2 regions of the Methylobacterium oryzisoli genome follow, and region 1 is predicted to be linked to the other one. Evidence: riboswitches for the same ligand, from Rfam matches in the RefSeq annotation. Region 1 holds a riboswitch; the other holds the start of a gene.
What was found. A riboswitch is a leader RNA that binds a small molecule or an ion and turns the genes downstream of it on or off. The one in region 1 is predicted to bind thiamine pyrophosphate.

Region 1 (7,314 bases):
ACCTACGACGAGCTCAACGAGGTTCTGCCTCAGGAGGAGTTCACCTCCGAGCAGATCGAGGACGTGCTCGGGCAGCTCTCCGAACTCGGCGTGAACGTGGTCGAGGCCGAGGAGGCCGACGAGAACCAGGCCGAGGGCGGCGAGGCGACCGAGGACGAGGAGCCCGCCGAGGGCACCGAGGTCGCCGAGGTCGCGCAGACCCGGCCCGCGGTGCTGCGCACCGAGACCACCAAGGAGCCGACCGACCGCACGGACGACCCCGTGCGGATGTACCTGCGCGAGATGGGCTCGGTGGAGCTGCTCTCGCGCGAGGGCGAGATCGCCATCGCCAAGCGCATCGAGGCCGGGCGCGAGGCGATGATCGCGGGCCTGTGCGAGAGCCCGCTGACCTTCCAGGCCATCATCATCTGGCGCGACGAACTCGTCGACGGCCGGGTGCTGCTGCGCGACATCATCGACCTCGAAGCGACCTATGCCGGCCCGGACGGGCGCGGCGGACCCGCAGAGGGCGAGGCCGAGGCGGAGCCCGAGGGCGACGCGCCCGACGGCGACGTGCCGGCCCCCGAGCCCGACGGCGACGAGGACGACCTCGAGAACAACGTCTCGCTCTCGGCGATGGAAGCCGAGCTGAAGCCGCGCGTGCTCGAAACCTTCGACGCCATCGCCGACAATTACCGCAAGCTGCGCAAGGTCCAGGCCGACCAGGCCGAGACCCGCCTGCAGGGCGGCGACGCGAGCGAGAAGCAGGGCCGCCAGTACGCGGAGCTGAAGAACCGCATCGTCATCGACGTGAAGTCGCTGTCGCTCAACGCCAACCGCATCGAGGCGCTGGTCGAGCAGCTCTACGACATCAACAAGCGCCTGATCTCGCAGGAGGGCCGCCTGATGCGGCTCGCCGAGAGCCACGGCGTGTCACGCGACGAGTTCCTGCGCCACTACCAGGGCTACGAACTCGACCCGCACTGGGTCGAGCGCGTGGGCAGGCTCGGCGGCAAGGGCTGGAAGAACTTCACCGACCGCGGCGCCGACGGCATCCAGACCCTGCGCGAGCAGATCACCTCGCTCGCCTCCGAGACCGGCCTGGAGATCCAAGAGTACCGGAAGATCGTCCACATGGTCCAGAAGGGCGAGCGCGAAGCCCGCCAGGCCAAGAAGGAGATGATCGAGGCGAACCTCCGGCTCGTGATCTCGATCGCCAAGAAGTACACCAACCGCGGCCTGCAGTTCCTGGACCTGATCCAGGAGGGCAACATCGGCCTGATGAAGGCGGTGGACAAGTTCGAGTACCGGCGCGGCTACAAGTTCTCGACCTACGCCACGTGGTGGATCCGGCAGGCGATCACCCGCTCGATCGCCGACCAGGCCCGCACGATCCGCATCCCCGTGCACATGATCGAGACGATCAACAAGATCGTCCGCACCTCGCGTCAGATGCTGCACGAGATCGGCCGCGAGCCGACCCCGGAGGAGCTGGCCGAGAAGCTGGCCATGCCGCTGGAGAAGGTCCGAAAAGTCCTCAAGATCGCCAAGGAGCCGATCTCCCTCGAAACCCCGATCGGCGACGAGGAGGATTCCCACCTCGGCGACTTCATCGAGGACAAGAACGTCGTCCTGCCGATCGACGCGGCGATCCAGTCGAACCTGCGCGAGACCACCACCCGGGTGCTCGCCTCGCTCACGCCCCGCGAGGAGCGCGTGCTGCGCATGCGCTTCGGCATCGGCATGAACACCGACCACACCCTCGAAGAGGTCGGCCAGCAGTTCAGCGTCACCCGCGAGCGCATCCGCCAGATCGAGGCGAAGGCGCTGCGCAAGCTCAAGCACCCGAGCCGGTCGCGGAAGCTGCGGAGCTTCCTCGACAATTGAGGGCGGGCACCGGAGCGGCTGCCGGGGGGCGGGCGACGTGGCGATCGAGCACCACCTCGATCTCGATACGTCGCTCCCGGGCGAGGCCATCCGGTCGCTGCTGCTCTGGACCGGGCGCTACGTGGATGGAGGCGACTGGCACGACATCCGCCACGTTCTGAGCGGCAGCACGGTAGTGTCGATCCGCGGGAAGGCTCCGGGCGAGACGGGTTTCGGCGCGATGTTCGGCTGCCGGGCGACCTGCAGTCTCACCTTTCGGAGCCGTCGTGCGCCGGGCGGGGGCTGGACCTTCGAGCTCAGCACGGTGGCGGCCAGTGTCGCATTGCTGTCCGCGGTGCACGGGGACGCGCTCCTGACCCTCAACCCCGACCTGCCGGGGCTGCTCCGGCGCGGGGGCCGCACCGTGATCTCCCCCGATCTCGGCTCGCGCGGTCACCCGTGGTCTGTCGAACTGCCGGCGCGCCTGGCCGCGGCCGGGATCGCCGCCGAAACCGCCCCCATCCTGCCGGTCGCCCGGACGTAGTGCGATGGATGCGCGGTTCCCATGGGACGAACGCCTGTCCCACGTCCTGTACCTCGACCAATTCGCCGAGAGCGCCCCGGAGATCGCGGCGCCCCTGGCGGCGCTCGGCCCCCGCGTGGCGCAGGGGCGGACGGAGGTGACGGTCGAAACCGCGCTTCTGCGCATCGGCATCCGGCGGATCCACGCACGTGATCCGCTGGTCTGTCCCTGGGAAACCGAGATCGCGCCGAACTGGCGCGTCGCCTTCGCCCTCGGCGCGACGCCCGATCCAAGCCGGCCGACGGAGTGCTGGTCGCCCGCCAGCATCGAGGTCGTGTCAGGGGTCGTGGCCCTGCTGACCGCCTTTCCGGCGGCCGATGCCTTCCTGGTCGTGCATCACGACATTCCCGCGCTGATGCGGCGGCACGGCCGGCTCGTCCTGGCGCAGGCCCTCGCCTACGGCGGCGGCCTCTGGGATCCCGACGCGCATCCCTACCGCGCCATGGTGCGCCTGGACCACGCCGTGGAGTCGCTCGGGCCGTGGTGAGGGCGCGCTCCGGTGTCGCCGCGCCGGACGGCGCGAGCGGCCGATCCGTGCGGGGCGTCGAAGCCTTGCCTTGGCCGTAGCGCCCACCCATCTCCGGCTCATGCCCCGCGCCGCCCCCCCAGCTCCCGCCCAACACCCCACGGCCGCGGCGGACGGCTCGGAGGCCGGTGCCATTCCGATCGGCCTGTTTCGGGCCTGCGTCGCCCTGCGGGACTGGCTGCTCAGCGAGGGCGCGCGCATGCCAGAATCCGGCGATCTCCTGGCCGGGCTGGCCCAGCGCCTGAACGATCTCGGCATCCCGGTCGACCGGGCCACCACGGCGATCGACGCCCTGCATTCGGAATATACCGGCGTCGGCCGGTTCTGGACCCGGGAAGGCGGGGTCACCCTGCGGCTCTTCCCGCACGGGGAGGCCTCCGACCGGGCGCTCGCCGAGAGCCCCTTCGCGGTCGTCTACGCCACCGGCGAGTGGCTGCTCCTCGACCTCGACAAGACGCCCGACGACCGCTTCGGCATCGTCGCGGAGCTGAAGGCCGCCGGCTATCGCCACCACCTCACCATCCCGATCTTCTTCACCAACGGCACCAACAACGGCGTCACCTTCGCGACCCGTTCGCCCGCGGGTTTCTCGGCCGAGTCGATCGCCGTCCTGCGCTTCATCGTGCCGACGCTCTCGGCGGTGATGGAGATGCGCGGCCTCAACACCCGCCTCGATCAGGTGCTGCGCATCTACGTCGGCGACGGGCCGCACCACGCGATCCTGTCGGGCTCGATCCGGCGGGGGCAGGTGGAGCGCATCCGCTCGGCGATCCTGTTCGCCGACATGCGCAGCTACACCCACCTCACGCAGGCCCTGACGCCCGAGGCGTCGGTCGACTTGCTGAACACCTATTTCGACTGCCTCGTGCCGCCGATCGAGAGCGAGGGCGGCGAGGTGCTGAAATACATGGGCGACGGCCTGCTCGCGATCTTCCGCGAGACCGGCGACGGCCTCGGCGGCGCGGCCCAGAGCGCGCTCACCGCCGCCCAGACCGCGCTGCGGCGCCTGGACGAGGCCAACGCCGCCGCGCGCTTCCCCACCCGCATCAGCGCCGGCATCGCCCTCCATCACGGCGAGGCGGCCTACGGCAATGTCGGCTCGGGCGCGCGGCTCGACTTCACGGTGATCGGCCGCGACGTGAACCTCGCCAGCCGCCTCGCCAAGCTCAACAAGCTGCTGGCCGAACCGCTCCTGATGTCGAAGCCCTTCGTGGATTTTCTCTGGGGGGACCCGGAGCCGCTGGGCAGCCATCCCCTCGATGGCATCCCGGAAGAGATCGCGATCTACCGCCCGGCCCGGTCCGGCCATTGACGGCGGGCCGGGGCTCGCCCACATTCCGTCCGTTCCAGGGAGATCCCCGGCAAGGGGCTGAGACACCGCTGGAGCCGCCTTCGGGCTGCTCGGCGCGGAAATCCTTCGAACCTGATCCGGCTCATACCGGCGTAGGGATTGGACGGGGTCCGCAGACCCAGCGCTTCAGCGAAGAACGGGCGCAGCGTTCACTCTCTACGGGCCACCGTGGAGACCTTGGTTGCGTTCCTCCCCTGCATCCCCGATCGGCCGGCGCCGCGGCGAGGAGGCCGCCCCGGCGAACGACCGCCTGCCCGAACGCGCCGACGTCGCGGTGGTCGGGGCCGGGCTGATCGGCCTCTCGGTCGCGTGGCGCCTCGCGGCGGCCGGCCTGTCGGTCGCCGTGCTGGAGCGGGGCCGGGCGGGCGACGGCGCGAGCCTGGCCGCCACCGGCATGCTGGCCGCGGCGGCCGAGCACGAGCCGGGCGGCGATGCGCTGCTGCCCCTGGCGCTGGAGAGCCAGCGCCTCTGGGCCGGCTTCCGCGACGCGCTCGAAGCGGCCTCCGGCCAGACCATCGATTACCGGCGCGAGGGCACCCTGGTGATCGCGCTCGGCCGCGACGAGGTCGAGCGCCTGCGCTTCCGCCACGAGCTGCAGCGCCGGGCTGGGCTCGCGGCCGAGTGGCTGTCCGGCCCGCAGGTGCGTGCCCGCGAGCCGGGCCTGCGCCCCACCGTCACGGCCGGCCTCTTCTGCCCCGACGACCATCAGGTCGATCCCGCCCGCGTCATGACGGCGCTCCGGCGCGCGCTGCGCGCCGCCGGCGGGCGCCTCGTGGAAGAGTGCCCGGTCGAGGCGCTGGAGCGCGCGGGCGGGCGCGTCGTCGGCCTGCGCACCGCGGCGGGCCTGCTGCGGGCCGGCACCGTGGTGCTCGCCTCCGGCGCCTGGGCCGGTGAGGGAAGTCTGCTGCCCGACCTCGCCCTGCCGGTGCGGCCCCTCAAGGGCCAGTCGCTGGCCCTGCGGATGACGCCGCGCAGCGGGCGGCTCGACCACGTGGTCTGGACCGAGCAGATCCACATGGCGCCGAAGGGCGACGGCCACCTCATCGTCGGCGCGACCGTCGAGGAATGCGGCTTCGATCCGACGCTCACGGCCGGCGGCCTGTTCGCCCTGCTGGAGGGCGCGCGCCGCGCCTGTCCGGGCATCGAGGAGATGCCGGTCGAGGGGGTCTGGACCGGCTTCCGCCCGACCTCCGACGACGACGCGCCGCTCCTCGGCGAGGCGCTGCCGGGCCTCGTCCTGGCGGTGGGCCACCACCGCAACGGCTACCTGCTGGCACCCGTGACCGCCGGCTCCATCGCCGACCTGATCCTGCGCGGCGCGCTGCCGCCGGTGGCCGCTCCCTTCGGGCCGGAGCGGTTCCGCGCCGCCGACCGCCTGCGGGGTCACTCATGAGGCTGACCGTCAACGGCGAGCCCCGCGACTGCGAGGCCGAGACCCTCGACGCCCTCTGGCGCCAGGAGACGGCCGACCTCGACCTGCCCGGTCCTCAGGGCTTCGCCATCGCGCTCAACGGCGCCGTGGTGCGGCGGGGCGACTGGGCGCAGACCCGGCTCGCCGAAGGCGACCGGGTCGAGATCGTGCGGGCGATGCAGGGCGGGTGAGGCCCCCGCTCTCAGGCCCGACCGCGCGCACCGCGCGCCTGTTTTCGGAGTTGCGACAATGACCGACACCGTCACCCCCATCGCCCGCGAGACCGACGACGCCCTGGTGATCGCCGGCACGCGGCTGCGCTCCCGCCTGCTCATCGGCACCGCCGGCTACCCCACCCAGGCCATCATGGCCGAGGCGGTGCGGGCGAGCGGCGCCGAGGTGGCGACGGTGTCGATCCGGCGCGTGTCGCTGAAGGGCCACGGCTCCGACACGGTCTCGATGCTCGGGGGCTTCCGCTTCCTGCCCAACACCGCCGGCTGCGAGACCGCCCGCGACGCCGTGACGACCGCCGAACTCGCCCGCGAGGCGCTCGGCACCAACTGGATCAAGGTCGAAGTCATCGGCGACCGGGAAACGCTGTATCCGGACGTGGCCGAGACGATCGAGGCGACGCGCCAGCTGGTCGATGCGGGCTTCGTCGTCCTGCCCTACTGCAACGACGATCCGGTGGTGTGCAGCCGGCTCGCCGACCTCGGCGCGGCGGCCGTGATGCCGATGGGATCGCTGATCGGCTCCGGCATGGGCGTGGCGAACCCCGCCAACCTCGAACTGATCTGCCGCCGCTCCCCGGTGCCGGTGATCGTCGATGCCGGCATCGGCACCGCCTCCGACGCGGTGATCGCGATGGAGCTCGGGGCGGCGGCGGTGCTGCTCAACACCGCGGTGGCCAAGGCCGACGACCCGGTGCGGATGGCCCGCGCCATGCGCCACGCCGTCGAGGCCGGGCGCCTCGCCCATGGGGCCGGGCGCATCCCGCGGCGCGCCCGGGCCGAGCCGTCGAGCCCGCAACTCGGCCTCGTCGGGTCGTGATGCCTGCATCATGAATCCTGCATCATGACTCTCGGCGCATGAACCCGCTGCCCTCGCGGCTCCTCGTCGTCACGGACCGGCACGGGGCGGCGGTGCCGCTCGCCCGGCGCGTCGGCGCCGCGCTCGCGGGCGGCGCCCGCTGGGTCTGGCTGCGCGACCGCGACCTGCCCGAGGAGGAGCGCGCCGTCCTGGCGGCGGACCTGATCGGGCCGATCCGGGCGGCCGGCGGCCGGCTGACCATCGGGCGCGACGTCGCGCTCGCCGCGCGGGTCGGCGCGGACGGGGCGCATCTCGGCGAGGCCGCAGCCGTGGCCTCAGCACGGACGCGGCTCGGCGCGGGTGCGCTGATCGGCGTCTCGGCCCATTCCCTGCCGGACGTCGCGGCCGCGCGCGAGGCGGGTGCCGACTACGTCACCCTGAGCCCGATCTTCACGACCGCCAGCAAGCCGGGCTACGGCCCGGCGCTCGGCCTCGACGGAGTGCGCGCGGCGGTCCCTCTCGGCGTGCCGGTGATGGCGCTCGGCGGCATCGAGCCCGGAACGGCCCGC
Region 2 (7,314 bases), on a different contig from region 1:
GAAGTGCACCACGCGCCGGTCGCCGAACAGGCGCCAGTCCCGGTCGAGCACCCGCCCGACGAACAGGCCCGAGAGCAGGAAGAAGTCCGGGATGCGAAACGGCTTGGCGAAGGCCACGACCGTGTGCAGGAAGCCCTCGCCGCCCATCGCCTCGCCCACCCCGAGAGTCGAGTGCATCATCACCACGAGGACGATGCAGAGGCCTTTGGCGACATCGACCCAGGCGAGGCGGCCGGGGGCGGGCGGGGCGATGGGGGGCATGGCGGGCTCGCGCGGAAAGCAGTCGCCTCCGGTGTAGCCCGCCACTCGTAAAGACCCGGTCCCGCGCGAGCGCTCGAATCCGCGAGGCTCGCGCAACCTTGCGTTCACCGTGCCTGCCGGCGCGCCTCCCGGCGGTCGCGGGTCAGGCGCGTGGCGGCATGGAAGTCGTCGGGCTTGGTGCGCACCCAGGCGAGGAAGCGGGCGATCTCCGGATCCTCGCGCAGGCGCGCCACGTCGGCGAGGCGCCGGGCGATCTCCGCCTCGCTGTAGCGGGCATGGATCGCCGAATGGCAGATCTGGTGCAGCCGCACCGTCCCGTCGTGAGTGCCGCCCTTGAGCTTCGGCGTGAGGTGATGGCGGCTCTGGCGCGCGCCCGCCGGAATCCGCCGCTCGCAGAGCGGGCAGATCACCGGTGCGGCATGGCCCGGGCCGTGGGTCGTCGGATCGTCATCGCGCCAGCGCCGGCCTCGCCGCCCCACGCCCCGCCTCCCTGGATGCAAGCCGGACGCCCCGGCCCCCGCCATGTGGGAGGCGCCTCCCTCCGCGGCGAGGGGAGGGCGCACTGGCCGGTTCGCCGGCAATTGACAAAGGGGGCCGGGCCGCAGACAGTCCGGGCGTTCCGAGGGGGGCCCCACAGGGGGCTGAGAGTGGGGGCGAACCCCCTGACCCTTGAACCTGATCCGGGTCATACCGGCGGAGGGACGGGAACCACCACGCGCCAATTCCCCCGAACACCGCGGTCCATGTCCGGATCTCCTCCAGCCGGGAGAGATCCATGAACGCCCCCGTCATTCCCCCGAAGGACCTGCCCCCGAAGGGCCTGCCTCAGAGCGTCACGACCGGCCCGATCGCCGGCTCCGTGAAGGCCTATGCGAGCCCGAAAGACCGCCCCGACATCCGGGTCCCGTTCCGCGAGATCGCGCTCAGCGACCCGGCCGAGGCGCCAGTGCGGGTCTACGACCCGTCCGGCCCCTACACGGAGACGGAGGCCCGCGTCGACCTCGCGGGCGGGCTGCCGCAGCTGCGCGCGCCCTGGGTCGCGGCGCGCGGCTACGCCACCGTGACGCCGCGCGCGGTGAAGCCGGAGGATAACGGCTTCGTGCCCGAGGACCGGCTGGTGGCGCCCTGCCCGGCCGAGCGCACCATCCGGCGCGCCGCGCCCGGCCAGATGACCACCCAGTACGAGTTCGCGAAGGCCGGGATCATCACCGAGGAGATGATCTACGTCGCCCACCGCGAGAACCTGGGCCGGCAGGCGATGCTGGAGCAGGCGGAGGCGAAGATCGCCGACGGCGAGAGCTTCGGCGCCGCGCTCCCACCCTTCATCACCCCCGAATTCGTCCGCGACGAGGTGGCGCGCGGGCGGGCCATCATCCCGGCCAACATCAACCACACCGAACTCGAGCCGATGGCGATCGGCCGCAACTTCCTGGTCAAGATCAACGCCAACATCGGCAACTCGGCCGTCACCTCCTCGGCCGCCGAGGAGGTCGAGAAGATGGTCTGGGCGATCCGCTGGGGCGCCGACACCGTCATGGATCTCTCGACGGGCCGCAACATCCACAACATCCGCGGCTGGATCCTGCGCAACGCCCCCGTGCCGATCGGGACCGTGCCGATCTACCAGGCGCTGGAAAAGGTCGGCGGCGATCCGCTCAAGCTCGACTGGGAGGTGTTCAAGGATACGCTGATCGAGCAGGCCGAGCAGGGCGTCGACTACTTCACCATCCACGCGGGCGTGCGGCTCGCGCACGTGCCGCTGACCGCCCGCCGCGTCACCGGCATCGTCTCGCGCGGGGGCTCGATCATGGCGCGCTGGTGCCTCGCCGGGCACCGGGAATCGTTCCTCTACGAGCGGTTCGACGAGATCTGCGACATCATGCGGGCCTACGACGTCTCGTTCTCCCTCGGCGACGGCCTGCGCCCCGGCTCGATCGCGGATGCCAACGACGCGGCGCAGTTCGCCGAGCTGGAGACGCTGGGCGAACTCACCAAGGTGGCCTGGGACAAGGGCTGCCAGGTGATGATCGAGGGCCCCGGCCACGTGCCGATGCACAAGATCAAGGTGAACATGGAGAAGCAGCTTCGCGAATGCGGCGAGGCGCCCTTCTACACGCTCGGCCCGCTGACCACCGACGTGGCGCCCGGCTACGACCACATCACCTCGGGCATCGGCGCGGCGATGATCGGCTGGTTCGGCACCGCGATGCTCTGCTACGTCACGCCGAAGGAGCATCTGGGCCTGCCCAACCGCGACGACGTGAAGACCGGCGTGATCACCTACAAGATCGCCGCCCACGCCGCCGACCTCGCCAAGGGCCACCCGGCCGCGCAGGTCCGCGACGACGCCCTCTCGCGGGCCCGCTTCGACTTCCGCTGGGAGGACCAGTTCAACCTCTCGCTCGACCCCGACACGGCGCGCGCCTACCACGACGAGACGCTGCCCAAGGACGCCCACAAGGTCGCCCACTTCTGCTCGATGTGCGGGCCGAAATTCTGCTCGATGAAGATCACGCAGGACCTGCGGGCGGACGTGCTGGCGATGGAGGCGGCCGGCACGGTCGTTGGCGCCGCGCCCGCGATGAGCGAGGCGGACCGCGAGGCCGGCATGGCGGCGAAATCGGCGGAGTTCCTGGCCGAGGGCGGCAAGCTCTACGTCGACGCCGCCGAGTAGCGGACGAGGCCGGGCGCCGCGGGTCTGCCTGCGGCGCCCTCCCGGGACCCTCACGCGCGACCTTCGATCGCCTGCCCCTCTCCCGCACGGGCTTGCGGATTCACCCTTCGGGTCTGGCACGGTCTCCTCTCCCCGCGTGCGCAGGCCTGTCCGGGGAAAATCCCCGCGCCATCGATTGTCCCGGACAGCCGTGCGCCGATAGGGGCGGGACACGCGTCGCCGGATCGTTGCCGTTGATCCGGCGGACCGTTAGCCGGGCGCGCATAACCTGCGGATCCGGCATGACGCGATGGTGCGGGCAAGGCCCGTCCGGTGGAAATCCATCCGTTCGCGCAACGGCATGGCCGTTCAAGATGCGCCTGTTGCACCATCGCCCCGGCCCGGAGAAAGCGCGATTTTTTCGCGAACCCTTCACGGTTCTTTCACACAACGGCCGGACGGCCGGGCGGGATTAAGGTTCCGGTAGGGACGCGGATGCACTGATCGGGTCCATCGTGATCACCACGGGGACTCCCGATGATCGACATCCGCCCCCTCGCGGCGCCGCCCGGACCGGTGCCGATCGAGCCCGAGCCCCCGCCTTCGCCCGCGCGGAGCCGGCCCGAGCGCGATTCCGCGCCCCTCGACACCGCCGTCACCCTCGACCTCAGTCCGGAGGCGAAGCGCACGATCGCCGAGGGCCGGACCCCGCCGGCCGAGCCCGATCCGTCGCAGGTCCGCATCCGCCGCGATCCCGACACGCGCCTGATGGTCTTTCAGGTGCTCGACCCGGCTTCGGGCTCGATCATCGACCAGTTGCCGACCGAGCAGGCCCTTCGCGCCAAGACCTACGCGCGCGACGTGCAGACCACCCAGGCGACCGCGATCGGCACCACGGTGGCGCGCACCGCCTGAGGCCGGACGCGGGCACGAAAAAACCCCTCGCCCGGGTGGGCGAGGGGTTTCTCTCGTCGCGTCGCTGCCTGAGGATCAGCGGAACAGGGTGGCCATCCCGCCCTGCGACCGCCCGAGGCCCTGGCGCGCGACGGCGTTGTTGGGGTCGATCGCGGTGGCGCGCTGGTAGCTCTCGGTCGCCTCCTGGCGGCGGTTCGAGCGCTCGTAGGCGAGGCCGCGATAGGCCCAGGAATCCGCGTCCTTGTTGTTGACGTTGAGCGCCGCGTTGTAGTCCTCGATCGCCTTGTCGTACTGGTTCGTGGCGATCAGGCTCTGGCCGCGGGCGGCGTAGGGCGCGGCCACGAAGGGGTTGCGGTCGATGGCGGCGTCGAAGTCGCCGATCGCCGCGCGGTGCTGCCCCTGCGCCTGCCGCACCAGCCCGCGGGCGTGGTAGGCCTCGGCCGATTCCGGCGTCAGGCGGATCGCCTGGCTCAGGTCCGAATAGGCGGCCTCGAAGTTGCCCATCGCCCGCTGCACGTTCGCGCGCCCGATATAGGCGGCGCTGTAGTTCGGGTCGGCGCTGATCGCGCGGCTGAAATCCTGCAGCGCCGCGTCGTTGCGGCCCGACTGGCGCTGGGCGAGCGCCCGGTTGCTGTAGGCGGAGGCCGAGTTCGGATCGAGCTGCACCGCCTTGGTGAAGTCGGTGATCGCCTCGCCGTAATTCCCGGCCCGGGCGTAGGCGGCCCCGCGGGTGTTGTAGGCGGCGGCGTCGTTCGGGTTGCGCTGGACCACCTCGGAGAGCGAGGCGATGTTCACGTCGGTGGCGCCGGTTTTGTCCGCGTCGAGCACGGCGAACTGGCGCGTCGCGGTGGCGCGGCCGACGGTATCGCAGCCCGCGAGCGCCAGCGCGCCGAGCGCCGCCACCCCGACCATCACGGCCGTCCCCCTGCCCCGGCGCAGCACGATCGCTCTCTTCATCGCCCCTTCCCCCACGGCGGCAGCGCCGCACGTCCGTCCGTCATTCCTGCAACGGGTTGCACCCGGACCGCCCGCGGGCGCCCGGCTCGCGGAGCACGGTCCCGGATCGCGGTGAACGACGGCTTAAGATGCCTGTGGATTCCGGTTCACCCGGCGATGTGGCGAAGGTGTGGCTATGGCGCCCGCCCGGCTCGCGGGCGCACCCCCTGTGGCGGCGGGGCCTCACTCCGCCGGCTCTCACCCGGGAAGCAGGCGGGTGACGTGCCCCATCTTGCGGCCGGGCCGGGCCTTGCCCTTGCCGTACAGGTGGAGGTGGCTGTCGGGCTCGGCGAGGTAGTCGGGCCAGCGCAGGGCGGCCTCGCCCACGAGGTTCAGCATCTCGATCCGCGCGCCCCCGACCCGATCGGTGGCGCCGAGCGGCCAGCCGCAGATCGCCCGCACGTGCTGGGCGAATTGCGAGGTGAGCGCGCCCTCGATGGTCCAGTGCCCGGAATTGTGGACGCGCGGCGCGATCTCGTTGACGACGACGCCGGCCCGCCCGTCCGGCCCGCGCACCAGGAACATCTCGACCGCCAGCACGCCGACGTAATCCAGCGCCTCGGCGATCCGGCGGGCCACCGCCATCGCCTCCGCGGCAATCTCCGGCTCCATGCCGGGCGCCGGCACCAGGGTGCGGGCCAGGATGTGGTCGCGATGCTCGTTCCCGCAGGGGTCGAAGGCCGCGACGTCGCCCGAGGCCGTGCGGGCGGCCACGACCGAGACCTCGCTCTCGAAGGGCACGAATCCTTCGAGGATGCAGGGCTGGCCGCCGAGCGAGGCCATCACGGCGGCGGGGTCGATGGGCTCGCCCGGCCGCAGCATGCGCTGGCCCTTGCCGTCGTAGCCGAAGCGCCGGGTCTTGAGCACCGCCGGCAGGCCGAGATCGGCCATGGCGGCGGAAAGGCCCTGCGCGTCGTCCACGGCCCGGAACGGCGCCGTGGGAATGCCGAGGCCGGCCACGAAGCTCTTTTCGGTCAGCCGGTCCTGCGTGGTGGCGAGCGCATCGGCGCTCGGGTGGAGCGGGCGGATGCCGGCCAGGACCTCGGCGGTGCGGCGCGGGATGTTCTCGAACTCGTACGTGACCACGTCGACGCGAGCCGCGAAGGCCGCGAGCGCCGCCTCGTCGTCGTAGGCCGCCACCGTGGTGCTGCCCGCGACGTCGAAGGCCGGGCTGTCCGGGTCCGGGGCGTAGACGTGCACCTTGAGACCGTACTGCGCGGCCGCGACGGCGATCATGCGGCCGAGCTGGCCGCCACCGAGGATGCCGACCGTCGCGCCGGGCTTGAGAGGGGAGGGGGCCATCACGCGGACCGGTCGGGCCGTTCGGCGACCGCCTCGCTCTGGCGGGCGCGCCACGCGTCGAGCCGGCCCGCGAGATCGGGATCGTGCAGCGCCAGCACGGCGGCGGCGAGCAGCGCGGCGTTGACGGCCCCGGCCCGGCCGATCGCCAGGGTGCCGACCGGGATGCCGGCCGGCATCTGCACGATCGACAGCAGGCTGTCCTGCCCCGAGAGCGCCTTGGACTCGACCGGCACGCCGAAGACCGGGAGCGGCGTCAGGGCGGCCACCATCCCGGGCAGGTGCGCGGCTCCGCCCGCCCCCGCGATCACCACCCGGAACCCGGCCTCCCGCGCCCCCTTGGCGAAGGCGACGAGCCGGTCCGGCGTGCGGTGGGCCGAGACGATGCGGGCGTCGTACGGGATGTCGAGCGCGTCGAGGGTCTCGGCCGCGTGGCGCATCGTGGCCCAGTCCGACTGGCTGCCCATGATGACCGCGACCGGGGGCGATGCCGTCATGGTCGAGCCTTCAGCGTTGAGGGGTTGCACGGCGGACCGCCGGCCCGCCCGCCCGCACTACCCGCGCGGCCCCGCGCCCGCAACCGCCCGATGGTCGCCCCCAGGCGATGGCCGCCCTCAGGCGATGATGTCGGGCGTGAGCTGATCTTCCAGGAAGCTGATGCGGTCGCGCAGGACGAGCTTGCGCTTCTTGAGGCGCTGGATCTGCAGCCGGTCGCCGCCGGTGAGCTGCGTCAGCGCCTCGATCGCGTCGTCGAGGTCGCGATGCTCCTCCCGCAGCCGCGCCAGCTCGGCCTCGTACTCGGCCGCCGATTCAGCACTCAACTCGAACGCCATCATCGCCCTTCCCGACGCGTGCCGGGAGCATGCGCCAGCCGCCTGATTCCAGCAAGCGTGAAGCTTGAGGTGACTCTCCGCCACCCTCCCGCGGAACCGCTGCGTTCGTGCACCGCAGCAACGATTTGCCTTCGACAGGCGCCACGGTCTGTGGCAGGCTACGTAAATCGCAACCAAAACAGGAGGACTCGGCTGATGTCGCTGCAAACGCATCTGTCCGAACTCGAGCGCAAGCACGAGGCGCTCGAGCGCGAAATCCAGGACGCGATCTCCCACCCCTCGACCGACGATCTGCGCATCGTCGAACTCAAGCGACGCAAGCTTCACCTCAAGGACGAGATCAACCGCCTCCGCACC

Region 2: linked by a shared signal. The riboswitch ahead of thiC (phosphomethylpyrimidine synthase ThiC) and the one ahead of thiO (glycine oxidase ThiO) in region 1 are both predicted to bind thiamine pyrophosphate.

Annotation. Positions count from the first base shown of each region.
Region 1 is NZ_JBKIBX010000006.1:184,584-191,897, forward strand. Features, by position in the region: gene rpoD (RNA polymerase sigma factor RpoD) at 1-1,866, shown strand, start outside; gene ACKUB9_RS08725 (hypothetical protein) at 1,904-2,389, shown strand; gene ACKUB9_RS08730 (SitI3 family protein) at 2,394-2,915, shown strand; gene ACKUB9_RS08735 (adenylate/guanylate cyclase domain-containing protein) at 3,016-4,266, shown strand; TPP riboswitch at 4,294-4,422, shown strand; gene thiO (glycine oxidase ThiO) at 4,487-5,698, shown strand; gene thiS (sulfur carrier protein ThiS) at 5,695-5,907, shown strand; gene ACKUB9_RS08750 (thiazole synthase) at 5,966-6,766, shown strand; gene ACKUB9_RS08755 (thiamine phosphate synthase) at 6,805-7,314, shown strand, end outside.
Region 2 is NZ_JBKIBX010000001.1:409,738-417,051, forward strand. Features, by position in the region: gene ACKUB9_RS02035 (acyltransferase family protein) at 1-261, opposite strand, end outside; gene ACKUB9_RS02040 (HNH endonuclease family protein) at 366-785, opposite strand; TPP riboswitch at 874-980, shown strand; gene thiC (phosphomethylpyrimidine synthase ThiC) at 1,037-2,935, shown strand; gene ACKUB9_RS02050 (hypothetical protein) at 3,452-3,829, shown strand; gene ACKUB9_RS02055 (tetratricopeptide repeat protein) at 3,905-4,786, opposite strand; gene ACKUB9_RS02060 (5-(carboxyamino)imidazole ribonucleotide synthase) at 5,024-6,127, opposite strand; gene purE (5-(carboxyamino)imidazole ribonucleotide mutase) at 6,127-6,621, opposite strand; gene ACKUB9_RS02070 (YdcH family protein) at 6,739-6,957, opposite strand; gene ACKUB9_RS02075 (YdcH family protein) at 7,153-7,314, shown strand, end outside.